Regions from separate parts of the Sporacetigenium sp. TC11 genome, predicted to be linked through region 2. Evidence: riboswitches for the same ligand, from Rfam matches in the RefSeq annotation. Region 2 holds a riboswitch; each other region holds the start of a gene.
What was found. A riboswitch is a leader RNA that binds a small molecule or an ion and turns the genes downstream of it on or off. The one in region 2 is predicted to bind cyclic di-GMP.
Positions count from the first base shown of each region.

Region 1: it holds a riboswitch for cyclic di-GMP, as region 2 does, so the genes downstream of both, ACUSRV_RS03810 (OmpL47-type beta-barrel domain-containing protein) here and ACUSRV_RS02480 (YveK family protein) in region 2, are expected to answer to the same signal.
Region 3: it holds a riboswitch for cyclic di-GMP, as region 2 does, so the genes downstream of both, ACUSRV_RS15720 (DUF5667 domain-containing protein) here and ACUSRV_RS02480 (YveK family protein) in region 2, are expected to answer to the same signal.
Region 4: it holds a riboswitch for cyclic di-GMP, as region 2 does, so the genes downstream of both, ACUSRV_RS04570 (SH3 domain-containing protein) here and ACUSRV_RS02480 (YveK family protein) in region 2, are expected to answer to the same signal.

Region 1 is NZ_JBYVNY010000002.1:180,055-188,013, forward strand. Features, by position in the region: gene ACUSRV_RS03805 (amino acid permease) at 1-124, shown strand, start outside; gene ACUSRV_RS03810 (OmpL47-type beta-barrel domain-containing protein) at 474-4,832, opposite strand; cyclic di-GMP riboswitch class I at 4,922-5,016, opposite strand; gene ACUSRV_RS03815 (Lrp/AsnC family transcriptional regulator) at 5,338-5,778, shown strand; gene ACUSRV_RS03820 (LysE family translocator) at 5,790-6,398, shown strand; gene ACUSRV_RS03825 (hypothetical protein) at 6,436-6,693, shown strand; gene ACUSRV_RS03830 (PAS domain-containing protein) at 6,732-7,959, opposite strand, start outside.
Region 2 is NZ_JBYVNY010000001.1:512,415-520,373, reverse strand. Features, by position in the region: gene ACUSRV_RS02500 (putative polysaccharide biosynthesis protein) at 1-790, shown strand, start outside; gene wecB (non-hydrolyzing UDP-N-acetylglucosamine 2-epimerase) at 813-1,919, shown strand; gene ACUSRV_RS02490 (LCP family protein) at 1,972-2,916, opposite strand; gene ACUSRV_RS02485 (sugar transferase) at 3,277-3,969, shown strand; cyclic di-GMP riboswitch class II at 4,193-4,275, shown strand; gene ACUSRV_RS02480 (YveK family protein) at 4,429-5,112, shown strand; gene ACUSRV_RS02475 (CpsD/CapB family tyrosine-protein kinase) at 5,121-5,825, shown strand; gene ACUSRV_RS02470 (polysaccharide biosynthesis protein) at 5,848-7,755, shown strand; gene ACUSRV_RS02465 (sugar transferase) at 7,739-7,959, shown strand, end outside.
Region 3 is NZ_JBYVNY010000014.1:63,431-71,389, reverse strand. Features, by position in the region: gene ACUSRV_RS15730 (histidine racemase CntK family protein) at 152-985, opposite strand; gene ACUSRV_RS15725 (DNA alkylation repair protein) at 1,066-1,749, opposite strand; gene ACUSRV_RS15720 (DUF5667 domain-containing protein) at 2,120-3,154, opposite strand; cyclic di-GMP riboswitch class I at 3,286-3,374, opposite strand; gene ACUSRV_RS15715 (FMN-binding protein) at 3,445-4,281, opposite strand; gene ACUSRV_RS15710 (hypothetical protein) at 4,426-5,061, opposite strand; gene ACUSRV_RS15705 (HD domain-containing protein) at 5,273-5,848, shown strand; gene ACUSRV_RS15700 (flavodoxin family protein) at 6,010-6,636, shown strand; gene ACUSRV_RS15695 (YfjL-like protein) at 6,666-7,418, opposite strand; gene ACUSRV_RS15690 (YaiI/YqxD family protein) at 7,431-7,868, opposite strand.
Region 4 is NZ_JBYVNY010000002.1:329,361-337,319, reverse strand. Features, by position in the region: gene ACUSRV_RS04600 (zinc dependent phospholipase C family protein) at 1-174, shown strand, start outside; gene queC (7-cyano-7-deazaguanine synthase QueC) at 198-875, opposite strand; gene queE (putative 7-carboxy-7-deazaguanine synthase QueE) at 877-1,548, opposite strand; gene queD (6-carboxytetrahydropterin synthase QueD) at 1,550-1,978, opposite strand; gene ACUSRV_RS04580 (acyl-CoA dehydratase activase) at 1,982-2,746, opposite strand; gene ACUSRV_RS04575 (2-hydroxyacyl-CoA dehydratase family protein) at 2,734-3,747, opposite strand; gene ACUSRV_RS04570 (SH3 domain-containing protein) at 3,965-5,803, opposite strand; cyclic di-GMP riboswitch class I at 5,852-5,946, opposite strand; gene ACUSRV_RS04565 (acyl-CoA thioesterase) at 6,242-6,664, opposite strand; gene ACUSRV_RS04560 (tetratricopeptide repeat protein) at 6,815-7,954, opposite strand.

The sequences.
Region 1 (7,959 bases), on a different contig from region 2:
TTTATGTATTCCTATATTTATATTTCTATTTTTGGGCTATAAGATAGTTAAGAAAACAAAGCTGGTTCCGTTAGAAGAATGTAATTTTCAGTATAAAGAATCTGAAAGTAGTGAAGAACAATAGATATTTCTTTAGTAGAGCTAATTACATTAACAGAGTTATTTATAAATTCATACCCATATATTTGTAGAAATGTTTTTTTATGTGAATATATTTATCGTGGATATTATTCTTGTGAATCACCTCCACCATTGAAACCCTCGACGAATATCTAGGGTTTTTTGACGCACTAAATTAGCTTAGAATTGTGAAAGGTGATGAAGATGCATATAAGAAGATTGCAAAATATATTAAAGAAGATAAAATAAAAACTAGATGAGTAAATATTTATTTCGTAATTAGGTTTATACAACCGAAAGAAATGAAAATCCCCCTACTAAGTAGCAGGGGGATTTATACGTTTTTGTAGAGATTAATTTTGAACTTTAACAGTAGTTTGACCAACTACAAGGTAGCCGTTGATGTAACAGCGGAATTCAACTACTACTTCAGGAGCAGTCCAATTAAAAGAAGAGCGTTCAAATTTAAATTGACCAATTTTTGCTTGGTCATAGTATCCGTTGTTGCTAGTAAGGGCATTAACACCATTTATGTTTGCTGTGTTAAGATCGAAACCAGGAGCACTATATCCTAAGGGAAGATTAACACGAACAGTGAATACACCATTATTTCCTTTAATAACCTTAGATGTTACCTCAATGTTAGTTGGGATATAAACAGTAAATTGTTTTTGGATTTTAGAGATATTACCAGCAGAATCAGTTACGGTGATAACAACGGTATAAATACCAGGCTTATCAAACTGGATGTTTGTACCATTAGAAATCACTTTTCCAGTAGTTTCATTTGGTTCGAAAACAACCATATCTTCAATAGTGATACCAGAAAGTCCGTCATTTGCTAAGTAAGTTAATTGTAGTGTAGTACCAAGCTTAAACTCATTGAATAGCTCCATTGTTATGGTTGGTGCAGTCTTATCAATCTTTACATAAACGGTATTAGTAGATTCAATATTTCCAGCAGTATCAATAGAGTAGAATGATACCTTGTGGATCCCTTCATCTTGTATTGTGAAAGAACTACCTTCTAAGTAATTAGAGCCATCAATTGAATAGAAGGTTTTAACAACACCACTTAGTTCATCTGATGAAGCTAGATTTATAGTTACATCATCATTTGACCAGTTATTAGGTGCATTTGAAGTAGTAACTGGTGCAGTCTTATCTATCTTTACATAAATAGTATTAGAAGGTTCAATATTTCCAACAGCATCAATTGAGTAAAAAGATACCTTGTGAATTCCTTCATCTTGTATTGTGAAAGAACTACCTTCTAAGTAACTAGAGCCATCAATTGAATAGAAAGTTTTAACAACACCACTTATATCATCTGATGAAGCTAGATTTACAGTTACATCACTATTTGTCCAGTTGGTTGGTGTATTTGCACTTGTAACTGGGGGTTTAGTGTCAACAATAAGTTTTGCTACAACAGTATTAGATGGATCAGATTCACCAAATGAGTTACTGAATGAAGTAACATAATATTGGTGGTTTGCGTATGAAAGATCAGTAATTGTGTAAGACAAGTTATTTAGATTTTCTACAAGTAAAACAGGTGTATTATCTATAATCTCGTATACGTTATAACCGTTAGCATAAGTGATAAAGTCCCAAGTAATTTGTACACTTGTTTTGTCTATAAGTTTCAAGTTAGCTACTGGAGATTGCATAACTGGATATATAATATTCTCAGATAATTCTTTTGATAAAGCTGATTCACCAAAGCGATTACTATATGCAGTTATTTGAAAACTATGTGTACCTTCTGATAGATTGAAAACTTTATAGCTTAGGGTTGTTCCCTTATATATTAACTGTTTTGTACCATTTATTATTTCGTAAACACGGTACTCGTTTGCCCAATTAACTGACTGCCAAGATAGGGTAATATTATTAACGTTAGAAACAGTTCTACTTAAAGTAGGAGGCTGTACTACTGGCCAATTTAATTTGACGCTTACTGAGCTTCCTTCACTAGATTCACCGAAGCGACTACTATATGAATGAACTTCATAAATATAATCTCCCTCAGGCATATTGGTGAAGGTTACGCTAGTACCAGTAACGGTTTGTTTTAATATTTTTTCTCCATCTACAATTTGATAAATTTTGTAGTTTGTTGCGTATGGTACAGCTGCCCATCTTAAGTTCATGTCATTGCCATTTAAAATGCTATTAGTTAAATTAGCAGGTGATTGCATAGTTGGGAAAATCAAAGTAAGGTTTGTTTTACTTCCAACTTGTGATTCACCAAAGCGGCTACTGTAAGAGTAAACTTCGTAAGTATAATCTCCCTCAGCCATATTAGTGAAGGTTATGCTAGTGCCAGTTACAGTTTGTTTTAAGATTTTTTCTCCGTTTATAATTTGATAAATTTTATAAGATGTTGCATAACTAACTGAGTTCCACTTTAAGGTAATATCATTGCCATTAGCAATACTATATGTAAAGTTGCTTGGTTCAAGCATTGTTGGAAAAATAAGTGAAAATGACACTTGGCTTCCATCCTGTGATTCACCAAAGCGAGCGCTTACAGATTTAATAATATAGTCATGTTCACCCTCTGGCACGTTAGTCAGTGTTGCAGATGTTGAAGTTACAGTAGTTTTTAATACTAACTGTCCATTAACTACTTCATATATTTTGTAACTGTTAGCATATGGCACTGCTGACCATGTTAATTGGACATCATTACCATTTTGAATTTTATATGCTAGGTTATTTGGAGCTTCCATCGTTGGATGAATTAAAGCAAAAGTGGTTTCTACTCCACTTGAAGATTCTCCTAAAAGGTTGGATACTGAGTTAACAATATAGTCATAATCACCAGCAACCATATTAGAGAACGTTATGCTAGTACCAAATACAGTTTGTTTTAAAACTTGTTGGCCATCAATTATCTGATAGATTTTATAGCTTGTTGCATATGGAGCGGCTGTCCATCTCAAAGTGATGTCGTTACCATTTGCAATACTATAAATTAGATTTGTTGGCGCCTGCATTGTTTGGCCATTTAGGTTAACTGTAATACTACTTCCATTTTCTGATTCACCGAAGCGTGTAGAATATGAGTAAACTTCAAAATTGTATTCACCAGGTGACATACTTGTATATGAAACAGTTGTACCAGTTACTGTACTCTTTAGAACTTTTTGCCCATTAACTATCTGATAAACTTTATAACTTGTAGCGTATGGAGATGCATTCCAGCTTAAAGTAAAATCGGTAGCATTTTTAATTGTCTGCACCAAGTTTGTTGGTGATTGCATAACTGGATGAATTAATGAGAATGTTATAATACTTCCTTCATTAGATTCATCAAAGCGGTCACTGTAAGAATGAATTTCATAAACATAATCACCACTAGGCATATTGGACAATGTTGTAGAAGTCCCAGTTAATGTACTCTTCAAAACTTTTTGACCATTAATAATCTGATATAATTTATAAGATGTTGCGTAAGGAGTAGCGTTCCATTTTAGAGTTATATCATTTCCATTTGTAATATTGTATGATAAATTATCTGGCGACTGCATTGTTGGCAGTATTAGAGTGAAGGAGGTTTGACTTCCATTATCTGATTCACCAAAACGATCGCTGTAGGAATGAACCTCATAAACATAATCACCAGCTTGTTTATTAGTGTACGTAACAGATGTTCCTGCCAATGTGCTTTTTAATACTTTTTGACCATCAATAATCTGATATACTTTGTAAGCTGTTGCGTAAGGAACAGTATTCCACTTTAATGTGATGTCATTTCCATTTGTAATGCTATTTGTTAAATTACCTGGTGATTGCATTGTTGGCATAACTAGAGTAAATAAGGTTTGACTTCCATTATCTGATTCACCAAAACGATCGCTGTAGGAATGAACCTCATAGATATAATCACCAGCTTGTTTATTGGTGTACGTAACAGACGTTCCAGACAATGTACTTTTTAAAACTTTTTGACCATTAATAATCTGATATACTTTGTAGGCTGTTGCATATGGAACAGTATTCCACTTTAAGGTGATGTCATTTCCATTGGATAATGAGTATGTGAGGTTACTTGGAGCAGTCATAGTTGGCAAAACCACTTGAACCTGTGTAGAAGTTGACATTGGAGATTCGCCATAAAGGGAATTCACCGCAGAAACCGCATAGGTATAGTTTCCAGCATCTGTATTAGTAATTGAGTAAGTGTATGATTTTGACGAGGTAACAAATGTTTTTTGCCCATCTGAATTAATTCGATAGAGGTTATAGGTTTCGGCATACTGAGATGTTGACCAACTTAGTACGATATCGTTACCATTTTGTATCCTATTTGTTAAGGTTGTTGGTGCTACCATGCTTGGATAGACAATATTAACTGAAACAGGAGCACATGGACCTGATTCGCCATCAGCACTTAAAGTTGACACAACATACCTATACGAACCTTCTGGTAGACTATTAAAGGTATAAGATGTTGATGTTGTTGTACCAAGGAGTTTAAGCTGATTGTCAATAATTCCATACACATTATAACCATTAGCTCCATATACAGAATTCCATGAAAGCTTTACATTACTCGGTGTAATGAGTGGGGCTGATAGGTTACTTGGAGGCAGTATGTCATTATTGGTAGTTAATGCGTATGCATTTACCAAAGGAAATACTAGTTGAAACGCCAATATTACTACTAAAATTAGAAAACTCCGAAGAAAATTTTTCTTCATGGCATGACCCTACCTTTCTTTGCGAAAAAGGGGAATTGGGAAAAAGATAAACCTTAAATAAGGCTTATAGATAAGAAAACTATATTCCCTGTGGCAACCGGCTACCATCCACGTAAAATTCAAGTCGTGGTTCAGGCCCTTGGCTTTGCGTCTCATAGTTTCCTATGATTTGCCTTTTTCACTTATAATATATTTATTAAGATATAGACTCATATATCTTGTACATAATTTTACTATATTTGGTATAAAGAAACAATATAAATCAAAATATATTATTTCTAATCATATTCCTACATAGCTTTTAAATCAATTTATTTTTTCTATAATAAAAAAGTTAAGGAATTAAAATAATCTTTAAAACTTTAAGTATAATGACATAAATATATAAAATTTTAAGTAAAAACATATTATTCTTAAAAAATTATTGATATATTTTAATTTGGTTTACTAATTTTAAGATTATTTATATAATAAATTAAATTGATTAAGAGAGGATGATTTAGACATGGATATAATTGATGCAAATATCCTTGAGTTCATGAAAGAAAACGGAAGAGCCACTGTTTCAGAGATTAGCAAGAAAGTGAATTTATCTATACCTGCTGTTTCGGAAAGAATTAGAAAATTAGAAGAATCAAATATTATTGAACAATATACTATTAAAGTTAATCGTGAAAAAATGGGATATAAACTTCTGGCAATTATATTTGTAAATATTGATGAAACAGCAAATATACAAAACTTTAGAGAAACAATTGTTCAATTTTCTGAAGTAATTGAATGCCATCATATGGCAGGCGAATATGACTATATGCTAAAGGTTCTTATGAATGATACAGGAGAGTTAGAGGATTTTTTAAGTAGCAAAATGAAGTCTATTAAAGGTGTTAGAAAATCTAATACATTGATTGTTTTATCAACATTAAAAGAAACTGCTAATAGATAGGAGGCCACTGTATGGTTTTGAAAGGATTTAGATTTGGCATATTATTACAATTTGCAGTAGGACCTATATGTTTATTTATTTTTCAGACTGCGGCTTCATCTGGATTTTTTGCAGCAGAGACTGGAGTGCTAGGGGTAACAATTATTGATTGCTTGTATATACTTGCCGCAATATTTGGTATAGGATCTGTACTAAATAAATATGAAAGTGCACAAAGATTAATAAAATATTTTGGGGCTATTGTACTTATTGTTTTTGGATTAAGTAATATTGTAGGGTCTTTTGGGATTTCAATTCTCCCAAACTTGAATTTTGTATTGAATCAAAGTCCAGAAAATATATTTTTAAAAACAATTTTATTAACTATATCAAATCCATTGACAATACTGTTTTGGGCAGGGGTCTTTTCTACAAAAATCTCCCAAGAAAATATGGATAAAAAGAATATGTATTTATTTGGACTTGGAGCAGTGTTGTCAACTGTATTATTTTTAACGCTTATTTCAATTTTAGGAAGCTATATTAATAATTTTTTAGATTCATCATTTATTAATATATTAAATATAATTGTAGGATTGGTATTAGTTGCTTTTGGAATTAATAACGTTTATAATGGATAAAATAGACTATATTAATACACATACTTAAGGAGAGTTTATGATAAAAAGAGAATTTGATATAAATGATACTGCTTATATAGCAAAGAGTAGAAGGCTTAAAGCTCACATTGATGGTAGTGATACTAATACAAAAACTATATCTTTAAGAGCAGGAGACTCTGTAAAGATATTAGATTATTATGAAATTGAAAAATACGGATATTCTTATGAAGCTGAGTATAAAAAGGATGGAACTTCATATATTATAAAAAAACATTTAAGTCAATCGGACTTAAGACCTAAAAAAAATTACTAGTAAAAAAGGTTGTATCAAAAATTGATACAACCTTTTTATTAATATATATCCTTAATATTTGAGTAAAATTCAAAAGATCCTCCATAAGTTTGTTTTGCAATATACATAGCTTTATCAGAATAAGTTATAAGTGTTTCTATATCAGTTGAATCATTGGGATAAATAGATATACCTATACTCAAAGATATAGTTAACTCTATTTCATCTAACTTTAGTGGGGTCTTAAGTTTTTCTAAAATTTTATTGGCAAGGGTAGATGCATCTTCGTAACTATCTACATAAGGTTGAATTATTACGAATTCATCTCCGCCAAGCCTTGCAACAAAATCTACTTCACTAATAGTATTTTGAACAATTTGGGCAATTTCTTTAAGAACAACATCGCCACAGGTATGTCCATATACATCGTTAATTCTTTTAAACTTATCAATATCAAACAACATTAAAGCAAATTTGAAATTTCCTCTACGAGCACTTTCTAATATTAAATTTAGGTGTTTCATAAGGTAGCTTCTATTTGGTATTCCAGTAAGTGAGTCATAATTTGCAAGATACAACATTTTCTCTTCTACTATTTTTCTTTCAGATATATCTCTGACAATGTGAATTCTCAATCTTTCTTCATCAACTAGTACACTTTTAACGCTCACTTCTACAGGAAAACTACTTCCATCTTTCTTAATATGTGTGCATTCAAATGTAAGACCATTTTTATCAGCTATATTCATTTGTTCTTGGAATAAGTGATTAGTTAAATTGTGTCTTAAATCTAGAACATTTAATTTAGTTAATTCGCTGAGAGTATATCCATACTTTAAAATAGCACTCATATTAGCATCTATTATGTTACCATTAATGTCTGCATAGAAAATAATATCTTGTGCATTATCAAATAAAAGTTTATGTTTTTTCATAAGTTCATTAGTTTTTTTCAAATCGGTTATATCAGCAAATAAACTGGTAAAATTGCCATTTGCCAAACCAAATGTATAAACTCTAAAATGCTTATCCAATTGTTTATTATAAGTTTCAAAACTAATCGGTATGGCTGATGTTAAAATTTTTTCATAAGTATCAATCCAAAATTCATTCAAAATAGATCTAAGATCTGAAAATCTTTTTCCTACGATATCCTGTCGAGTCAATCCAGTGATGTCTGTAAAAGCATTGTTAACTTCTAAAAAGTTATAGTCCATAGGATCACCATTATCATCAGTAATTGGCTTATGAAAGGCAACCCCTTCGCTTATTGAATTGAAGAAAGAC
Region 2 (7,959 bases):
AAATGCAAATGCAAATATATTATTTGGTCAGTTAACAGGTATGGCTATGTCTATTATAAATCTTCCTACAATAATAACCTTATCTATGAGTATGAGTTTAGTTCCATCTATATCTCAATTACATGCTAGAGATGACGAAAATGGAATTAAGGAAGAAATTAAAAATGCTATAAAGTTAACTTTATATATAGTTCTTCCTGCTGCATTTGGATTGGCATCATTGGCAACACCTATAATGCAATTGTTATATCCTAATGAACCATCTTCAATAGGTATGATATTGTTGGCTTTGTCACCTTGTGTTATATTCCTTGGTTTGATGCAAACTTTAAATGGAATACTTCAAGGTATAGGAAAGCCTATGGTACCTGTAATTGGTTTAGTTATAGGTATATTATTTAAGGTAGTTATAAGTTATGTTTTAACATCAATGCCAGGTATAAATATTATAGGTTCTGCACTCGGAACTGTCGCTGCATACCTTATAGCTGTTATATATGAGTTATATTATATAAAGAAATATGCTAAGGTAAGTCTTTCTATAAAAGAGTTTTTAATAAAGCCACTTTCAATAGTAATTATTATGAGTGGAGTGGTTATATTAAGTTATAATATACTAGGTAATTTATTAGGTGCTAAATTAGTAACTGTTTTAGCTATAGCTATAGGTGGGTTAGTATACGTTATAAGTATATTCTTAGTAGGTGCAATAACTAAAGATGAGTTAGTTAAAATGCCTAAGGGAGTAAAGATTTATTCTATACTTAAAAAAGTTAAGCTTATGAAGTAATAAATAAAGGAGATATGAAAATATGTCAAAGATAAAAGTAATGACTATTTTTGGTACTAGACCAGAGGCTATCAAAATGGCTCCATTAGTTAAGGAACTGGAATCTAGATCAGAGATAGAAAGTATAGTATGTGTTACAGCTCAACATCGTCAGATGTTAGATCAAGTTCTAGAAACTTTTAAGATAACTCCAGACTATGATCTAAATATAATGAAGCAAGGACAAACTTTAGTAGATATAACAACAAGGGCATTACAAAGTTTAAGTGAAGTTATATGTAATGTGAAACCTGATATAGTGTTGGTTCATGGAGATACTACAACTACCCTTTCAGGAAGTTTGGCAGCTTTTTATAATCAAGTTTCTGTAGGTCATGTTGAAGCAGGTCTTAGAACTTATGATAAGTACTCTCCTTTTCCTGAGGAAGTAAATAGACAGGTAACTGGTGTTATAGCAGATATGCATTTTTCACCAACGGAAGTTTCTAAGTCTAATTTACTAAAAGAAGGTAAAAAAGAAGATAGTATATATGTTACTGGAAATACAGCTATAGATGCATTGAAGACTACTGTCAAAGATGATTATAATCATCCTATATTTGATAAAATAGGAAATGATAGAATGATTCTTTTAACTGCTCATAGACGTGAAAATTTAGGAAATCCTATGAAGAATATGTTTAGAGCTATTAAAAGGATAATAGCGGAGTTTGATGATATACAGGTTGTTTATCCTGTCCATCTAAATCCAGCGGTTAGAGAAGCTGCTGATGAGGTTTTAGGTGACAACCAAAAGGTACATCTTATAGAACCACTTGAAGTATTTGATTTTCATAATTTTTTAAATAAGTCATATATAATAATGACTGACAGCGGTGGAATACAAGAAGAAGCTCCATCATTAGGTAAGCCAGTTCTTGTGCTAAGAGATACTACTGAAAGACCAGAGGGTGTATCTGCAGGAACTTTAAAGTTGGCTGGTACAGATGAAGAGGAAATATATAAGTTGACAAAAGAGTTGTTAACTAGTGATATAGAGTACAGCAAAATGAGTAAGGCATCTAATCCTTATGGAGATGGAAATTCAAGTAAGTATATAGTAGATGCTATAATAAAAAAGTTTATATAAAACAAAAAAACTTCTAGATTTTAAATCTAGAAGTTTTTTGTGTTTAATTATATTAGTTTAGTTTGTCTTCGTAAATAAAGTCGTGAAGTATTGGTAGGTTAGCATCTTCATCCCATTGTAATACCCATCCATCATTTCCAACTATACCACCAGTACTATGTTCTAATACAGGGAATTGTAATTGTTTTATATCAAACCCTATTTTATATACTGTAAATCCTAAGTTTAGCATTTGTGATGGGCTAAAGCTTGTTTTTACATAAGGAAGTACAGAGTTCATAATATCTGGATATTTTGTAATTGGTGCTGAAGATACTTTCTTCATCATAGATTGTATAACTTCTCTTTGTCTTTCATCTCTACCAAATGCACTATCGTTATATCTTATTCTAGTATAAGCCAATGCTTGATATCCTTTTAGCGTATGAGTACCTTCAGAATCTATATATTCTATAGAATCATTATCTTTATTTTGGTCAAACTTAGAAGATTCTCTAATATACTTATTTAATTCTTTTATTTCTCCAGAATCTACAGTTACATCTACTCCATCTAATGTGTCTATTATATCTATAAATGTAAAGAAGTTAACTATAGCATAACCGTCTATATCTATTTCAAAATTTTGTTCAACAGTATCTAATAAAGTATTTATACCATCATAAGCATATGCATGGGTAAGTTTTTGCATTCCTTGACCTGGGATATCTACATATGAATCTCTTGCAAGTGATGTAAGCTTAAGGCTATTATTAGCTTTATCAATTGTTAGTATCATCATAGAGTCAGATCTACTACCACTTTCATTTAAGTCTCTAGCATCAATACCTACAAGTAATATGTTTGTAATTCCATTTACTTGTTTGAAATCTGTTTCAGTGGATATTCCACCTTCATGCATTGTACCTAATTTATAATATATATATCCAAAACCGGCAGCAGGTATAAGAACAACTAGAGCAAATAGGGTAGCTACAATCTTTTTTAATTTCGACATTTTATCCCTTCTTTCTTTTATATTATGTCTTAACTATATAATTATATTGAAAATCAAAGATATATTCAATACACAATATGAAAAATAAAATATAATTATTGAAATAATATGCTGTATTAGTTTATAATTATAAAGATAATGTAGAATTATATTTGAATTTGTAAAAAAATAATAGTTGTAATTAATGGGAATACTAATTAAGGTGAATATTCCCAAGTAAAAAATAGCGCTAAGGTATTGAGTTATATAGTTTAAGTATGTATAATTTAAAAAGAATTAGCACATGATTATTTAGAAATGTATAAACTTATAATAGGAATGATAAATAATAGGCAAATAATAATTATAGGGGGCCGTTTAATGGAAGATTATAGATTAAAACTTAAAGATGTTAATAATAGATCTGAATTTAATTTAGATTATAGAGAACTTGTATCTAATACTTCAGCTATATACTTATTCTTTAAGAGATTAATTGATATTATAGGATCTTTATTTGGAATTATACTTTTATCACCAGTACTTATAATAGTATCAATATTAATAAAGTTAGAAGATCCTAAAGGTGGTATAGTTTTTGCCCAAGAGAGAAATGGAAAAGATGCCAAAGTTTTTAAAATGTACAAGTTTAGATCTATGGTATATAATGCAGAAGAATTATTAAAAGATTTACAAGATAAAAACGAGATGGATGGTCCTGTATTCAAAATTAAGGATGATCCAAGAATAACTAAGATGGGTAAATTCATAAGAAAGACTAGTATTGATGAGCTACCTCAGTTATTCAATATATTAAAGGGTGAGATGAGCTTAGTAGGGCCAAGACCACCGTTACCTAGGGAAGTAGAGCTATATAATGAATACCAAATGCAAAGATTATCAATTACTCCAGGGCTTACTTGTTACTGGCAAGTAGGTGGAAGAAATGATATAGATTTTGATCAATGGGTAGAACTAGATCTTAAGTATATAAGAGAAAGAAATTTATGGATAGATATAAAACTTATATTCAAAACAGCTCTTGTATTATTTGGAGACAAAAATGCACATTAATTAAATCAAATCCCTTTTGGAAGATTAATTTATCTTACCAAGAGGGATTTTTTTTATTTAAAAAATTTTTTAGATAATTCTAAGAAAATCAATATTGTAAAACAGTGTCGAAATACCGAGACATTAAGTTGTTGAAAAATGTACGATAGTTGGTTATACTTTTAAAGGGGAAAAGGTCGTATTATTTAAAAAAATGTCTGATTTTATATATAAAACTTAAATAGTTATAAATGGAACTAAGAAACATATTCTGTATCTGGGCACCTGGAATATGTGGAGTTAGTGGTGCACCCACCCATTCAAGTTATACTAGTATTACTAGTTTAATTGGATAGGTGGGTATTTTTTTGTGCAGAACTAATGTTTTTTGAAAATAGGGCGATATAAAATAATATAAAGTACTGTATAATTAAAAATTTATTAAAAAATATTATGTGATTTAGAATAGGAGGAAGAATTATGGAAGAAACAATAGACTTAAGAGAATATGTAGACATTATCAAGAAAAGATTTTGGATAATAGCATTGCTAACTGTTGTAGCTGCACTAGTTAGTGGAGTTGTAAGTTTTTATGTATTAGAACCAACATATGAAACTGGTACAACATTAATGGTTAACAAATCTAAAAGTGATGAAAATAAGGAAATTACAAGTGACGATATAATGGTAAATCAAAAGTTAGCATTAACTTATGGTGAAATAGCAAGATCAAGAAAGGTATTAGATAGAGTTAGAAACGATTTAAATCTTAGCCTTACATATGAAGAATTATCAAAAGCTGTTACAATTTCTTCTGTTAAAGACACAGAGATAATAAACATTAAAGTTCAAAATACAAATCCACAATTAGCCTACAAAATAGCAAACAAAATACCTGAAATATTTGCCAAAGAAGTTAGAAGAATAGCCAAGGCAGATAGTGTTGAGGTTTTAGACTATGCTGTAGTTCCTAATGATCCTATTAAACCAAACAAAATGATGAATGTTGCTATAGCAGCAGTATTAGGAATGATGATTGGTTTATTCTTAACATTTTTATTAGAATATATGAACAACAAAATAAAGACTCCTAATGATATAGAAAAATATTTAGATTTACCTGTTTTAGGAGTAGTTCCGAGTATGGAAGGTAAAAGAAAGTAGGGGATGAAGTGAATAATATAACATCTTATGTTGACCAAAAATCTCATGTATCAGAAGCATACAAAACTATAAGAACCAATATAGCATTTTCTAATGTAGATACTAATATCAGAACTATACTTGTAACTAGCGCTCAGCCAAATGAGGGTAAAACTACTACAGTATCTAATTTAGCTGTATCATTTGCAGGACTTGACAAAAAGGTTATAGTTATAGATTGTGATTTAAGAAGACCGTCATTACATAAGCAATTTAATATAAGTAATTTACATGGTTTAACTGATGCACTTATAGGATCGAGACCATATTTCCAGTGTATACAAAAAACTGAGATAGAAAGATTAGATATATTAACGGCAGGTCAAATATCTCCAAATCCTTCAGAAATACTGAGTTCTAATAATATGAAGACGTTAATAAAGGGACTTTCAGAGTACTACGACTATGTTTTTATAGATTCACCTCCAATTGGCTCTGTTACTGATGCAGCTATTATATCTTCTTATGCTGATGGAGTTATATTAGTATGTGCATCTAATGAAGTAGATACTGAACTAGCAAGAGTAGCTAAGGAAAGGCTACAAAGTGTAAATGCAAAAACACTTGGAGTAATTCTTAATAAGTTTGATATTGATACAAGTAAGTATTATGGATATTACTATTATAGCTATGGAGAAGGTGATAAAAAATCAAAGAAAAGAAAGAAAAAATAGTTAGTGAAACAGGGGGGATAAGATGGAAGCGATTAAATCTTTAGAGTATGAAGAAGGCAATCATACCATTGGTAATTTTTTTGATAGATATAGGGTAAGACAACTTGTTTTAGTTACATTAGATATAATCTTGATTAATTTAGTAGCAATAATGTCTATTGTACTTACTTTTAATTTGGCGCCACCTATAGAGTATATTGAACTACTGAAAAAAAGCTTACTTATTTATACAATATTAACTGTATGTGTACTTTATCTATTTAAGTGCTACAAAAGCTTATGGAGATATGCAGGCGTAGAAGAGTTAAACACTATATTTTTAGCAACAATAGCTTGTGCAATTATAATATATCCTTTATCTATAGTATTAGAGTTTAACTTTCCAATAAGTTTTTATATAGTAAATACACTAGGTTTAATTTTGGCAACTGGAGGAGTTAGATTAGGTTATAGAACAATAAGAAGACTAAAGACTAAATATAGCCTATCAAAAACAGCATCTAGGGTTTTGGTTATAGGTGGTGGAAGTGCTGGTGCTATGGTAGTAAAAGAGTTATTTGCTAACCCTCAGATTAATAAGTTACCAGTAGGTATAATAGATGACGATATAAGTAAGGTTGGAAGAAGCATACATAATATACCTATACTAGGTATAAGTAATGATATAAAAGACATAGTAAAACAAAAGAATATTGATGAGATAATATTTGCAATATCTTCGGCATCTCAAAAAGAAAAAAAGAGGATTATAGATATATGCAAAGAGTCTAAATGTAAATTGAAAACTCTTCCAGGTGTATATGAAATTATAGATGGTAAAGTAGATATAAAGAAAATAAGAGATGTAGATATAGAAGATTTACTAGGAAGAGACCCTATAAAGGTAAACTTAGAAGAAATATCTGGGTACTTGACTAACCATGTAGTTTTGGTAACTGGTGGTGGTGGATCTATAGGATCTGAGTTATGTAGACAAATAGCTAAATTTAAGCCAAAGGAGCTTATAATACTTGACATATATGAAAATAATGCGTATGAAATACAACAACAACTTATAAGAAAGTATGGAAATAAGCTAAGTCTTAAGACAATAATAGCTTCCGTAAGAGATACAAAGCGTATGGATGAGATATTTAGCACATACAAACCTAATGTAGTATTTCATGCAGCTGCACATAAGCATGTTCCACTTATGGAAAAGAGCCCAAGTGAAGCAATTAAAAATAATATATTTGGAACGTTAAATGTGGCAAAATTAGCAGATAAATATGAAGTAAAAAGATTTGTACTTATATCTACAGATAAAGCAGTTAATCCAACTAATATAATGGGAGCAACTAAAAGAGCTGCTGAGATGATAATACAAACTATAAACAAAGAAAGCAAAACTGAGTTTGTCGCTGTTAGATTTGGAAATGTCTTAGGAAGTAATGGAAGTGTTATACCGTTATTCAAGAAACAAATTGAAGAAGGTGGACCTATAACAGTAACTCATCCAGATATTATAAGGTATTTTATGACTATATCAGAAGCAGTTCAACTAGTTATACAAGCTGGAGCAATGGCTAAAGGTGGAGAAATATTTGTATTAGATATGGGAGATCCAGTTAAGATAACAGATTTGGCAAAGGATCTTATAAAACTATCGGGATTTGAACCTGATGAGGATATAAAAATAGAATTTACTGGGCTTAGACCAGGAGAAAAGTTATATGAAGAGCTGTTAATGGCTGAGGAAGGGTTGACTGATACTAAGCACAAGAAGATATTTATAGGTAAGCCTATAAATATAGACGTAGAAAGAATAAATATGAATTTAAATGTATTAAGAGAAATAGTTGAAAAACAAAAGGATGATTTAATTGAAGTAGCTATTAAATCGTTAGTACCTACGTACGTAAAGGAGAAAAGAGATGCAAAAGTTTCTTAAAAGATTTATTGATATAATTTGTTCACTATTTGGACTTATAATTCTTTCTCCTATTTTAGTAATTATAAGTATATTGGTTTATACAAAGTTAGGTTATCCTATATTTTTTACACAGGATAGAGTAGGTAAGAATGGCAAAATATTTAAAATGATAAAATTTAGAACTATGATTGATGCTACTGATAAATGGGGCGATCCATTACC
Region 3 (7,959 bases), on a different contig from region 2:
ATTTGTGTTTACCACACAAAGCTATTATGTGATACTTCAAATATAAAAATACTAGAATAAAATACCTCAATCATCTATATTATCCCATTTTTTACAATTTTTTTAAATATAACCATAAACCCAAAAAGGAGTTATCTATTTAGATAACCCCTTATACATATACAATTCCTTCTGATACAATATCCACAATTCCTCTAAGGTATATGCTAGTTACATTATTTCCATTCCACTTTGTAGATACTTCTAGCTGTCCTCCTGGTTGATTTACTATCATGTTTACACCCTTTTGATACTGATAAGAAACTACTAAACCTAGAGCTGTAGCACCTGAACCACATCCTCTTTCCCAAACAAGGCTTTCCAATGACTTCACATAAACCAAAGGTTCAATATATGATTTTTCTTCATCATAAAACATTATTCCAAGTGCATCATATTCAATATCCCTTAGTTCTTCTTTAACTTTTATAAAAAACTCTTCCCTACTATCTATCCCTTCACCATTAATAAGTAAATGCGTTATCCCTGGAAATTCAACAAGTGTTCCATTATAAATAACATCTTTATATTCTATAAAAATTTCTTTTATTGACTTGTGCAAAGGCATATCTACATCTGAAATATAGCTATTTGAATTATTTAATTCTACTTCACAATATATAACTTCATCTACTCCAGAGACTTCTAATGGTACAATGAATTTTCCTTCTTTTTTCTGAACCCTACAGTGTTCTCTTTGAACTAAAACAGCTGCACAGGCCCTTGTGGCATTCCCACAAAATTCATCGCCCATCATATGAAGTCTAGCACAAGCTTCACTATTTTCTTTAGATGTCTTTTCTATAAATCCCACTTGTTCTGCATTAATGTTACTATAGGCCATTATCTTTTTTGCTACATCTTTATATATAGAACGTGGTAATTGATCAAGAATAAAAACAGTCATATTTTCTGTCGGGTTAGCCTTTACAAAATTTAGTTTCATATCATCTTCCCCCTTATAAAAGCAACATTTAAAGCTTTATATAAAGATATTTCATATATTTTCAAAATATTACATATGTATTATTTGCGTTTCATGCTTCGAATAAGTATTTTTATTTCTTTATCTAATCTTAGAGATTCAGTAATTTTTTGCAGTGCTTTGTTATATGTAAACTCATCTAATGTATTACTGTTTAGATATTTCATTGTCTTTTCTGGAAATTTAATATAACAAATTGAAATAGCCCAAGCAACAGCCATCTTAACATAGTATCCTTCATGCCTTGCTTTGTCTAATAATATAAGCACTCTATCAATGTATTCTTCTTCTATATAAAAATCTAGAAGCATTACAATACAAAAACGCATTTCAAATTCTTGTTTTGATGATAGATATTGTCCAATATAACCCCAAACACGTTCCATATTTGTTTTTGTGAATTTCAATCCAATACAAAAGCTATCACAAACAGACCAATTATCAATTTTGGGCACAAAGTCAGTAACATAACTTAACACTTCATCAATGTCAGCTTTTATATAACCAATTACCATACCCTGTAGCATAACTTCTTCATAGTATTCACTTTTCGATGTCTTTATATATTCTCGCCAATTCCCTTTAGCTATTTCTTTTGCAAGTTTTCTAAGTAGCGGCAGTCTCACTCCTATAATATTGTCAATACCAGGGCATAACTTGCTTTGAAACTTCTTATAATCTTCATCTGCTAATTCAAAAATTTGCTCTCTTATTGTTTTTTCCAAGTTCTTTCTCCTTATAATTAACTTTTAGTATATTTAAAATTATATTATTTTTTATTACCCTACAAAATTTTAGAAGTTTTACGTATATTTATAATATAAGTACTCGTTGAAATTTTTCTAATTTTCATTTAATTGAAAAGGATTTTTATATACATTGCAGAATTATATTATGTTATCTATATTTAATGGAGGTATATATTTAGTATGGAGTTGTTTCTAAAAGCACTATTTTGCTCTATAATATCGCTAACAATCTGTGGAATAATAAGATTTAGTCATAAATATGACTAAATCATTCAAATTAAAAAGAGCGGCTGTTTGGCCACCCTTTTTGCAAGTAAATTATATAGTTATTTCTATCTATATCTGATTACTTATCTTTATTCTCTTTTTTATCCTTTACAATTTCTTCTTTTTCTTTATCTTCCTTTATTTTTACTGGCTTTTTTTCATCTTCTTTATTTATCTCTGGCTGCTTTTTTACTTCTTCATTTTTATTTAACTGTTCTTTTTCTTTGTCTAGTTTTGGTTGCTGTTTTGTTTCTTTATCTTTTGTTTTATCTATTTCCTTTGTTAAAGTAGACGTATTAGCTTTAATAACGTCGTTATTTACATTAGTTTTAACAACGTTTTCACTTGCATCAGCTACACTAGTTTCAACAACATCATCACTATTCACTATGTTTTCTTTCTTTACATTTTTTTCTTTAGATTTACTATTTGATCTTATTTGTGATGGACTAATACCTAATTCTTTTGAAAGTTCTCCTAAGCCTTTGCCATCATCCACAACTAAACTAGCTAATTCATCAACTGATTTTCCACTAATTGTAGACAAAGAATTAATATATGCTATTTTGCCAAATCCAAATCCTTTATCACGAAGGATTTTTACAGTTTCAACATCTATATCCGCTACAACATTCGCTGCATAACTTATCTCTTCAGTATTTTCTTCGATTTGTTCCTTTTGATCATCTGCTAAGTTTTCTTCTACTATGTCATCTACTACTGATATATTTTCTAGTCCATCTATTAAATCTTCTTTAACTTCTTCACCTATATTTTCATCTGTGATAACATCTAGAACCTGATCCTGAGCTTCATCTATTGTCTCAAGATAGCCATCTATTGCTGTTTCCACAAATTCACTTTTTTCTTGTTCCGCCATCTCTGTAGCTTCTGAAAGACGTTCTTCAGCGATATCAATTAATAAATCTGCTTTTTGTTCATCATTATAAGTGAATGATAATTGAATATCCTCAAATAACGTATCTGTACTATAAGTTATTTGATCTGGTGTTATTCCTGCACCTGTTTCTGTAGTTTCTTCAGCAGCATATACTGAAGTATTAGGTACTAATAATGCACTTGCACAAACAATTGATGCTAATACTTTTTTCATTTTTTACATCTCCCTTATTCTTTTAATATTTGTACGAACTAATATTCATTTTAAAAGAATTGATAAACTTTAAAGAGATAAAAAAAGCTACTCAAAAAGAGTAGCTTTAATAGACACATATCTATGCTCTCTTCGGCAACTGGCTGGCATAATTATACTTATAAAATTAGCCCCTTTAGCTTTGCGTCCCTATGTTTCCATAGGTTTGCCTTTATCAAATTTTAGTTCTATTTCTAAATTATATATTTTTTGTAGTACTTTGTAAATATATAATAGATATAAAATATATTTTATTCTTCAGTCATACTCATAGTAGCAGTGCCAGTTTTACCTACTTCTGCTAAATCATCTAAAGCATATTCTACTAATGCTTTGAAGTTGTCAGAAGAATGTGTGGCACCAGTTACAGCTTCAACATCACCTATAAGTTGCTTATCTACTAATGCTTTTTCTAATTCAGGAAGATATTTTGCTGGATAAGTTTTTGCAACTGGTTCCATATTAGCTTTATATTCTGCATCTTCAGATTTTAATTTTCCAGCTTCATTTATATAATCAAAGTTCACAGTTGCAATTTTATGATCTTTTATTTCAAGTTCTACAAAAGGTTTCCAACCGTGATCATCAAATTTATCTGCTTCAACTTTGTATTTACCGTCTTCATAAAGAGGTACTATAGCCGCTGTAGCATCGCCAGTTTTTGCTTTTTCTATTGCAGCTGCTGCAAGTTCATTAAAGTTTCTAGATGAGTGAGTAGCACCAGTTACAACGTCAACTTTTGCTGCATCTTGAACCTCAATTAGATTAGCTCCAAGTTTATCAAAACCTTCTCTTGGTGTATATCCATTGGCTGCTTTAAATCCATCTATATACCCTTGAGATTTTGTTCTCATTTCTTTTTTCTCATTTGTATAATCATAGTATGCTTCTGTTATTTTACCATCTTTAACAGTGATATCAACAAAAGCAGTCCAGTTTCTAACGTCTTTTCTGTCATATTCTGCATGATAAGATCCATCTTTCAATCCAGTTGATGGCGCTACTGCTTCTTCTTTAGGTGGTGTACATCCGCTAAGTAGTGTTACAGTCATTAAACTTGTTAATCCTAGGCCTAAAATCTTTTTCATGTTAATCCCCCTTAAAATTATAATACTAATATTACACTTACACTATATGGTGATAATATGTAGTGTGTTAACAAAATCGTTATAAAAATAACTATTTCCTAACAATATATTATATTAGTTTAAGTACAAGATTATGAAAATTTTTTATATATTATTCCACTTACATTTCATATATAATATATCATCCTTTAAATCAGCGGTAAGTTGGTATTGGTGCAATAATAACAGACATAAATTGTAATCAGTGTTTTGATTTTCTATATTTTTAAGATTGCCTTCATATATCGTCTTACTTTCTATGTTCATTAAGTTTTGAGGTCTAACAAGATTTCTAGACATTTTAAGATCTGCAATATTACTTTCTTTTAAAATGTGATAAACAAACTCAGAACATAAAAACCTATTTTCATAACATGCTTCATTGTTAAATATTCCGTCTATAAGACCTCTATAATTGTATTTGTAGTTATCACTATTAATAATAAATTCATTTAATAAATTTTTGGCATCTTCATATTGATCCTTCGTTACCTCAACTTCTATTATTTTTCCAGGTAAATTCTTATGAGATTTATATATTCCTTTATTAAGTTCTTCTTTTCTAAATACTCCAATAAAAGGGTTATGAGCATATTTTCTACCAAAGCCGTACATAAAGTTAAGCTCTTTATCAAGTGAAACAGCTGCATGAGTATATTTATCATTTTTTATAAATTGAATAAGTCTTGATATTACTGTACTTGTTCTTGTAAGAACTATATATAAATAATGTTTTTCCATTATGAAGTCCCCCTCGCTTATTTTATATACTCATTATGCACTATAGAGTTTAAGAACTTATTAAAAACATCTTAAGAAATCCTTAAGTTTTATACCCCCTTAGCCCTTGACATTATTTGTAATAAAGTTTATTATATTTTTCAAACAAAAAAACTAAAAATACAGAATAAACTAAAGATTTCATGAAAGAAGGGGTTTTTATGGAAACAAGATACCTACTCGTGCAGAAGCTTTTGAACTTCTAAAAGAGTATACTAAAACTGAAAGTCTTATAAGCCATGCATTGGCTGTGGAAGCAGTAATGCTTCATTTTGCAGAATTATTTAATGAACCTGATAAAGAAAAATGGGGTGTCATTGGTTTAATACACGATATTGACTATGAAATGTACCCTAATGAGCATTGCGTAAAAGTAAGAGATATATTATCAGAAAATAAATATCCTGAAGAATATATACATGGGGTTGTAAGTCATGGATGGGGCCTATGTGTTGATGTTGAACCTATACATAAAATGGAAAAAGTATTATATACAATAGATGAATTAACTGGACTTATAACAGCAACTGCACTTCTTCGACCAAGTAAAAGCGTCTTAGATTTAACACCTAAGTCAGTTAAAAAGAAATGGGGCCAAAAAAGCTTTGCTTCAGGGGTAAATCGAGAGGTTATTGAAAAAGGTGCATGCCTTTTAGATATGGAATTAAATACAATAATTGGTGAGACTATTAAGGGAATGCAAAATGTTGCAGAATCTATAGGTTTAAAAGGTGAAGTAGCTTTATAAAATTCGCTACCCTCATATCGCTAACGACCAGATGGGACCTTGCTCAAATATAAAAAGGGAGAATTTCTATATAGGAATTCTCTTTTTTAATTGTTGGTATATTTTCAAAATATGTTATTGTATACTAATATTGGTAAAAAAATATAAATGAGGTGAGTAACATGAAGGTACTACTTATTAATGGAAGTCCAAAACCTAATGGATGTACTTATACTGCTTTATGTGAAGTTGCAAAGGAATTAGAAAAAGAAAATATTGAAACAGAAATTTTCCATGTTGGAAAAGATCCTATCCGAGGTTGTGCAGCTTGTGGCCATTGTTATACTAGTAACTCTGGCAAATGTGTATTTAACGATGACACTGTAAACATTGCATTAGAAAAAGCTAAAGAAGCTGATGGTTTTATATTTGGTTCTCCTGTACATTACGCAGGTGCATCTGGTCAAATAACATCTTTTTTAGATAGATGTTTCTATTCTAGCAGTATTTTTCAGCATAAGCCTGGTGCTGCAATTGTAAGTTGTCGTCGTGGTGGCTCAAGTGCTGCCTTTGACCAATTAAATAAATACTTTACTATTTCAAATATGCCTATTGTATCTTCTCAATATTGGAATATGGTTCATGGAAATACTCCTGAAGAAGTAAAACAAGATTTAGAAGGAATGCAGACAATGAGAACACTAGGTAAGAATATGGCCTGGCTTTTAAAATCTATCCATGCCGGAAAAGTAGCAGGAATTAAATTGCCAGAAAAAGAGCAAAGAGCTGTTACTAACTTTATACGTTAATGTTAAAAGAGCCAATAAACTATTGGCTCTTATTTATTATCTTCTTTTATAAAAACACTAATTTCACTTGACCCTTCATTGTCTTTAGCATTTTCTAGTAAGCTTTGAAGTTCACCATTTTCTATGTCTTTAGGTGTAACGTTATCTATCATCACCATAGCATTATCAACTTCTGAAAAAAATCCATATTTACTAAAATTACAATTATTTTTGACGAAAACCCCATGAGCATCAGTCAAAATTTTTGATATGTTTTCCATAGAATTATCAGTTAAGTCAATACGTATAAGAACCTCAGAATCAATTGGAAGTGACTTATCAAACTTCATATCGAGCTTTAAATTTTCATCATCATGTTCACCATTATTATACATTACCATTGTAGTATTTTCATAGCCTAACTCATTTTCTATAAGTGATATTGCAACTTCCGAATATTCTTCCGAAAGTCTTTGTAGTGTATTAAACATATCCAATACAGAAGTTTCATATTCGTCATATTTTATCTTTCCATTAGAATAATAAATATAAAAATGAGTATCTATACTGTTTTTTGATTTTGCCAATGCACCATATGAACCATCTTTAAAATTATATCTCGATTTTTCAACTTCTAAATCTAAAGATGTGTACTTATCATCAACGTATTTTTTTATTGCATTATCTGCGATTTTACCGGAAATTGGATTTCCTATAAATCCGTTGACAACAAATAAAACTCCTCCCATTAGCAAAATTACCATTACCCATATGATTATTTTTAAAGTTTTTTTATTTTTCATAAATCCCCTTTTTTAAAGTAATTTTTCACAAAGAATAGATAGACTTTCTCCAAATCTAATATCATCTTCTTTTTGTCTTTTTCTAGGGCCTTTAAGTCTTCCCCCTGAGTTTCTAATCTTTTTAGATATATGTCTAGTGTAAAGTAATTGATCTATATTTTCAGAAGTATAAACAAGCCCGCTTTGATTAATTGGATATCCTTGTTTAGAAAGTACCATTGCTGCAAGTCCATAGTCTTGAGTTACTACAATATCCCCTTTATTAACTTTATTTACAAGGGCAAAGTCAACTGCATCATTGCCTTTGGATATTATTATAGTCTCTACCCCTTCTTTATTAAAAACGTGTGATGTATCACATATAATTATAACTTCTATATTGAACTTTTTTGCAATTTTTATAGTTATATCAACTACTGGGCATCCATCTGCATCAATAAGTATTTTCATATTTTCTCTCAACTTCCTATTATTTTTTATTCTTTAGTCAAATTTATATTTTAGGGATATTTATATACATTATATAGATATTATATACTAT
Region 4 (7,959 bases), on a different contig from region 2:
ATATATAACGACAGTTTTATAGACTTATATAATAAATCTATACCTAATGCAGTTGAATTTATGGAGATTATATTTTCCTATATAAATAACGATAGAAATATAAATACGATATTAGAATTTGTAAATGATATATCATATGATACAGGTAGAAATTGTAAATTTACATTTAGTTAAAAAAATAAAAGGACTCAGTCCTTTTATTTTTTTTCAATATATTTTCTTTTAAATTCTAAATATCCATTTTTTCTTAAGCTACAAGCAGGACAATCTCCACATCCATTTCCTTTTACTCCATTGTAACATGTTAATGTTTCATTTTTAACTATATCTAATACTTCTAAGTCATAAGCTAATTTCCAAGTTTCGCATTTATCTATAAACATAAGAGGTGTGTGTATAACAAATTCATAATCCATTGCCAAATTCAATGTTACATTAGTAGATTTAATAAATACATCTCTACAATCTGGATAACCACTGAAATCACTTTGAGATACCCCTGTAATTATGTGATTAATATTTCTCTGTTTTGCAAATACAGCTACAAATGTTAAAAACAATAAATTTCTACCGTCTACAAAGCTATTTGGAAGTTCTCCTTCTTTTTGAGTTTTATCAACATTTATATCTACTCTAGTCAAAGAATTTGGAGATAGTTGATTTAATAAAGACATATCTAGTATATGATGTTCTATGTTATGTTTATTGCAAATATCCTTGGCACATTGAAGTTCTTGTATATGTTTTTGATTATAATCAAAAGAAACAGCAATAACTTCTTTGAACCTTTCTTTTGCCCAAAATAAACAAGTTGTACTATCTTGCCCGCCACTAAAAACTACTACTGCTTTTTCATTGTTTATATTAGTTTTCATACTATACTCCTTTCTTTTGAGGATCCCATATTATTTTATGAAGTTGAATTTGTAAGTTTATATTATTCATTTTATTGTCTTTCATAAATTCAACTATCTCTTCTGGATTTATGCTACCAAATACGGGACTTATATACACACTACATTTACTAGCTAAATCATATTTTTCTATTATTTCTTTGGCTTTATCCAGGTCTTCTAAGTTTGAAGCTACAAACTTAACTGTGTCGAATATTCTTAAATTATTAAGATTTTCTAAATACATGTTAGATTCCATATTACTACCAGGCAATTTATAGTCCATAGTAAATCTTGGAGGGTTCTGTAATATATCTAGAAAATCTCTAATATCAACACTTCCATTTGTTTCTATTTCTACATCTAGACTTTTGTCCTTTGATAAAAACAACAATAATTCCTTTATATTATCTTGCATTAAAGGTTCTCCACCAGTTAATGTCACATTGTTAATGCCCGTCTTTTTTATATAATTATAAATTTCTTCACTAGTCATAACTTCATATTCTACATCATCAGTGTTTGCCCACATTGTATCACAATATGAACATCTTAAGTTACATCCTGCTAATCTTATAAAAACTGCTAGTTGTCCGCTCTTTTTTCCTTCTCCATTTATACTAGCAAATTTTTCTACTACATTATATTTATTCATATTATACTTCTCCTTTTTCAAAGGTTGCACTGTTATTTGGAGTTTCATAAACTGTAACTCTTTTAACATCATACCCCTTACTACTCATGTGTTTATAAAAGTGATAAGAGAAATTTTCAGCTGTAGGTCTGAATTCTACATTTATAACGCTAAATCCATCTTCTAATAAACAATTTAAGGTTTCTTTTCTTAAAGTATCCTTTTGAATAATAAGTGAATGGTCGTAATAATCAGCCATTTCTTTAACATCTTTTTTAAGATCTCCAAAATCTACAACCATTCCATCTAGTTGTCCACCATCTACTAACTCACTGCCTTGAACCTCTACTAATACTCTCCATCTATGTCCATGTATATGACCACATTTGCCTTTATAGTTAGCTAAAAAATGAGCACTGTCAAAACTGTGTTCTGCTTTTAATATATACATAATTTACCTCCTATTTTTTAGATATCCATAATAGCAACAACCTATAGCACCATTAAATTGAGGATCATCTAAAGGTATAACTTCATCGTATCTTTCATTTAAATATTTTTGTATAGCCTGATTTTTAGCAACTCCACCGCTAATTACTAATCTTCTACTTTTAAAATTACCTAAAACCGGCTCTAATCTTTTATATAAGGAATAATTAACTCCTGCACATAGACTATCCAAACTAGCTCCTTCTGCTATTTTTCCTATGAGTTCTGATTCAGAAAATACAGCACAAGTTGAATTAAGCTGTATTGGATCTTTGTAGTGTTTACTCATATCTTCTAAAGATATTTCTAGTAATGTAGCCATATTTTCTAGATATCTACCGCAAGACGCTGCACACTTTTCATTTAATTCAAGATCTGTAGTAATTCCATTTTCTACTTTTACTACTTTGACATCTTGTCCACCTATATCAAGTAATATAAAGTCCTTTAATTTACTTTGATAAACAGCTCCATATACATGTGCTTTTATTTCATTTATAGGAGTAAATTTATTTAAATCTGTATTATTTCTTCCATATCCAGTAGATATAAATACATCTACATCTTTTATGTTTAATTTATCTAAATCTACTATTATCTTATTGTCATAGTGGCAATATTCTTTATAAAAGGATACGGTACTTATTTTAAACTTATGAACTATAGATGAGTCTTCCATAATAGCTATTTTTACTTCTCTACTTCCTAAATCTATTCCTACAATACGCATATGTCTACACCTTCTTTTTTGTCTTTTAACATATCTAAAAATGCTTCAATTCTAAGTTTAGTTCTAGCATCTAATGTATTTAACTTATCACCTTCTATATTTAATAGAGGAACGTTTAGCTTTTGTTTGAAAATAATATCATCTATTGCTTTATGACAAAAAGCTTGAGTATAGTGTATTATCCCATCTAATTGTCTTATTTCTATTTGTTTTTTTATTTCATCCATTCTAAAATCTATATCATAAGGGTACGTATAATCATAATATTGATCATAAATACTACTATTATTTTCATATCTAGAAAAAGCAAATTCTCTTTGAACTTCATTGTATACAAATCTAGCATCAAAATTTTCTACAAAAGTGTATATATCTCCTGTCATAGGCGGAACCCCTATATATCCAAGTCTTATTTTTTGGTTTTGTGGTTTTCTATTTTCTATATCCTTTATTGCATTTATAAGGTCTTTCTCGAATTCATCTATATTAATATTAAAATCACTTGAACTAACTTGATATAAATGATTTTCAAATCCAGTGGCTTTATTTTCTATATAAGTTAACTCATCTATCTTTTTAGCTAATTTCCTTATTTTATTGAGTTTTAATCTAACTTTTTCTACTTCTTCTATACTTACATTAAAGATATCCATAAACTTATCCATTTCTTTTTTTAAACTTTCTTTTTTGTGATCATTTGGATATGAAAAAGGATGTATATTTATATTATTTAAAGAAAGTACTTCCATAAGAGATTTTGTATTAGAACAATCTCCTTCAACTACACCAACAATATCTTCTATGTTGTGTTTTATGCATACTCCGTATTTTGCTTTAATCCAAGCACACATACTTTTAGGAAATCCATCTTTTTCAGCCATATCTATATAACTAAAGTAATCATCTGACGTAATAAATATATTATTTAAATCAACAGGGGTATATCCTGCTGCTATAAGAATTTCTATTGGAACTGTTGTTGTAATACCTATTTTCTTCATAGTGCCTCCTCAATGTCTAGGATACAAAAACGCAATAAAAAAGAGGCCTAACAGCCTCTTTATAAACAAAAAAATACAAAAGCATATACTACAATAATTGTAATATATAGCCCTAGTTTTGTTTATAGACAGGATGGTACAAATAAACTGTCTTATTTAATTACTTAGTTATTTTATCATATGCTTTGTATATATTCAATTATTAAATACTTTCTTATTATTTATATTTAGGTACTTCGTAAACTATATTTGTATTATTATACATATAAGATATATTGTTCATAATATTTGCTATTCCATTTGCCCAGTTTACATCTGTTGCATACCTATGCCAAGTTACATCATAATTCCATCTCATTTTATATAAAGTGTTTTGATTATATTTTGAACTATTAACGTAATTTTTTGATATCCAATCTGCAGCGCCATATATAGCTGCATCTACATTTGTCCATCCATTACAGTATGCAGCCTCTGCTCCATATACGTTTGCGTTTTTGTCTATAGCCCCTATTCCATAGAAATTATATACAACAGCAGGTTGGCTAAGGGTTTGTCCTTTGTATGAATATAAAGTCTGTCCCTGTGCTAGACGAGAAGTTCCATATCCAGTTTCCCACATAGCGTGTGATATTAAATATACAACATCTACATTATGTTTTTTCGATGCATCTATAAATACTTTAGCTTTGTTTTCAAATATGTTTTTTTGATTAGAGTTAAACTTTAAATTGTTTAAATAGCTATTTAACTTCTCTTCAGATATTTCTCTATAATTATTTAACTTTAAAAATTGATACATTCCATTTGGAGTTTTTACAAAATTAACTGGATCTAGATAATATTTTATATCATCTTCAACTGCTCTTGAAAAGCTAGTAAGGGTAATTGCACTTCTAACATTTGCTGAATGTATTACTTGATCTAGTACTACTTGTTTTGCTAAATGTTCCTCTAAAGTATAATTTAAAACCTTTTCCTCAACAGTCCCATTATTACTTCCATAATTATTATCCCCTGTGTTAGGAACATCAGGCTGTGTTGGATTTTGAGTATTATCTGGAATTTTTATTTCATTTAAATATCTGCTTGCTACATTGCCATTTTGATTATTGTACTTTATTTTACTCCATCCATCTTTTTCTGATATTACCTCTACCTTAGTTCCCTTGTTTAATACCGTAACTACTTTGTATGTAGTACTAGGCCCACTTCTCATGTTAAGCCCATCTACATTTACTGTTTTTTGTACAGTAATTATAGGTTGATTATTATCAGGAACCTTAGGTTCATCTGGCTTTTGAGTATTGTCAGGAATTTTTGTAGCATTTAGATACCTACTTGCTACACTACCAGTTTGGTTATTATATTTTATACTACTCCATCCATCTTTTTCTGATATTACTTCTACTTCTACACCTTTATTTAATACACTTATTACCTTATATCTAGTACTTGGTCCCATTCTCATATTAAGATCATTTATATTCACAACCTTTTTTATACTCTTAACCGGTTGTTCATTATTATCTTGTACAATATCTTCTTTAGGTGGTTGTACTGGTTTAGACTCTGTCTTATCATCTAAGAATCTACTTGCTACATGTCCGCTCATATTATTATATTTGACTTGTGACCAACCATCTTTTTCTGATACTACTTCTACCTCTATTCCCTTGTTTAATACCTTATTTACCCTAAATGCAGTACTTGGTCCACTTCTCATGTTTAATCCGTCTATGTTTACTACCTTTTTTAATGTACTTGTACTATCCTGTTGATTAGGTGCATTTCCTATATTTATATATTTCCCAGATACCCATCCTACTTTTCCAGACTTGGCTTCTATTTTATACCATCCATTTGAATTATCTAATATGTTTACATTATCATTCCTTTTTAATTTAAATAAAATTTTATCATTTGTGCTCGGTCCACTTCTTACATTTAACGAAGAAGCTGTAACTACACCCACATTAGGTGCTGCATTAGCATCTATTGCTGCTAATGGAAGTACAGCTAGAGTTGTTAAAATTATTGGCATCTTCTTTTTCAAAAAACCACTCCTTTTTTTAAAATTGTTAGTGCTTATTAATCCGCTCCTTTCGGCAGCTGGCTGACATAATTATACTTATAAGTATAAAATTAGTCCCTGTAGCTTTGCGTCTCTAGGTTTTCCTAGATTTGCCTTTATCGAATTTTTTATATTTTATACTACCCTCTAAAATCAAACTTTATTTGCGTAGTATGCCATTTTATTTAATTATAATATTTTTTAATGCTAATTTCTACATATTATGTAAATAATTACAATATATTTACATAATATTATATTCATTAAATAACAACAAAACCCTTTTAAATTTAACAAAATCTAAGATTAGCTACGCTAATGTCGCCAACGACCTTGAAAGCCAGGGATCTTTCTCAAAATTTGCAGTAAATTGATATAAAAAAAGAAAGTACCAATAATACTTTCTTTTTTTGTATCAACTTATTTTAAGTTTTTTGCATATTCTCTAAGTTTTGCTTCTGCTTCATTTTCTGGTTCTTGTAGAACTATATTGTGAGGCATTTTTTTGCCATCTTCATCAACACATATAAAAGTTGTAAAACCATCTACTATAACCTTTTCTATATCTCCGTTTTTTACAACCTTACCATAAACAGTCATACTAGTATTTCCTGTATAAATAACCTTAGTCTCTAATGTTATTATTTCTCCTTTGTTTACAGGACAAGTAAATTTAAGTCCATGCATTTTTAAACAAACCATATTATCAGGATTTTTGTATGTGCTTGCAGCAGCTATAAATGCGCCTTCTATAAACCATTCAGCCATTCTTCCTGCAAATAAAGTTCCGTGGTGATTTAAATCTTCTGATTTCACTAATTTTGACATTGTATAAGTTTTCATCTTAGGTTCCTCCTTAAATGCTTGCAATATTTTTACATAATAATATATTCATTATGTAATAACAAAACCCTTTTAAATTTGATGAAAAATAAAGTATGTAGATATATTTATACAAAAAAGGAAAGCATTTAATAATGCTTTCCTTTTTAATTAACTATTTAATATTTTTTTAGTTGTAGAATTATTGTATATACTATCTGGAACCTGGTTTATTAGTTCATTTAACTTTTCCCTACATTTTGCTATATCACCTTGTGCTTTATATATCATAGCTATATTATACAATGAGTGATCGTAGTAGTTATCTTTAGCTGTATATCTATTTACATAATTATTGTAGTATTTTAAAGCTGTATCGTAATCTTTTTTAGATTCATAAATGCTACCTAATATATATATAGATTCTGAAACATATAACTTGTCTTTTCCATACTCTGCAAGATATTCAAAGCTTTTTATTGCATCTTTACGTAGGCCTCTTTCTTTTTCGTCTAATGCTTTTTTATAAAGAGCATGTTCATCTGCAATTAAAACTTCTTTTTTAATTATAGGTTTAATGCTTCCGATTTGAGCTTTAAGCTCAGAATTTTCTTCTTTTGATTTTATTAAATCTTCTTTATAACTACCAACTTGTGTATTTAATGTACTAACTTGATTATTTAAATTTGATATTTTATTGTATCCATATATAGATTGACCTATTATTCCTGCTGTTAAAAGAGCAATTACTGCTACAGGTAAACTGTTTTTTTTCTTATTTTTACTGCTCTTTTGTTTTTTGTCCTTTGGATTTTTCTTAGCTGGTTTTTCTATATTTTCATCTATTTTATATACTCTTTTGTCTATAAACTTAATAACAATTTCATTACTTTTATCTAGTGTTAAAGCTTTATTAAAATAATTCCTTGCAATTATTTCATCTTTTCTTTCCATACAAATAAGTCCTAAGACTATGTACGGCTCTATAAGTTGTGGGTATTCCTCTGTTAAGTGTTTAAATATTTGAGTTCCTTCTTCATATAAACCTTCCCTTATAAATCTTATAGCATGATTGTATCTTTCAAGAAAAGTGTCAAAATCCATAGAACTCATAATATCTATATATTTACTTGCAATATCACTTTTTTTATAAGCAAAGCTTTTTGAAAAATAACCTAGAGATCTATCAAAGTTACATTGTAAGAAGTTACACATACCTAGTAAGTTTAATATATCTGTATCTTTTGGATTTAATTTTATAGCTTTGTTAAGTTCACTTATTGAATTTGTAATATCATTGTTTTTTATCATATCTA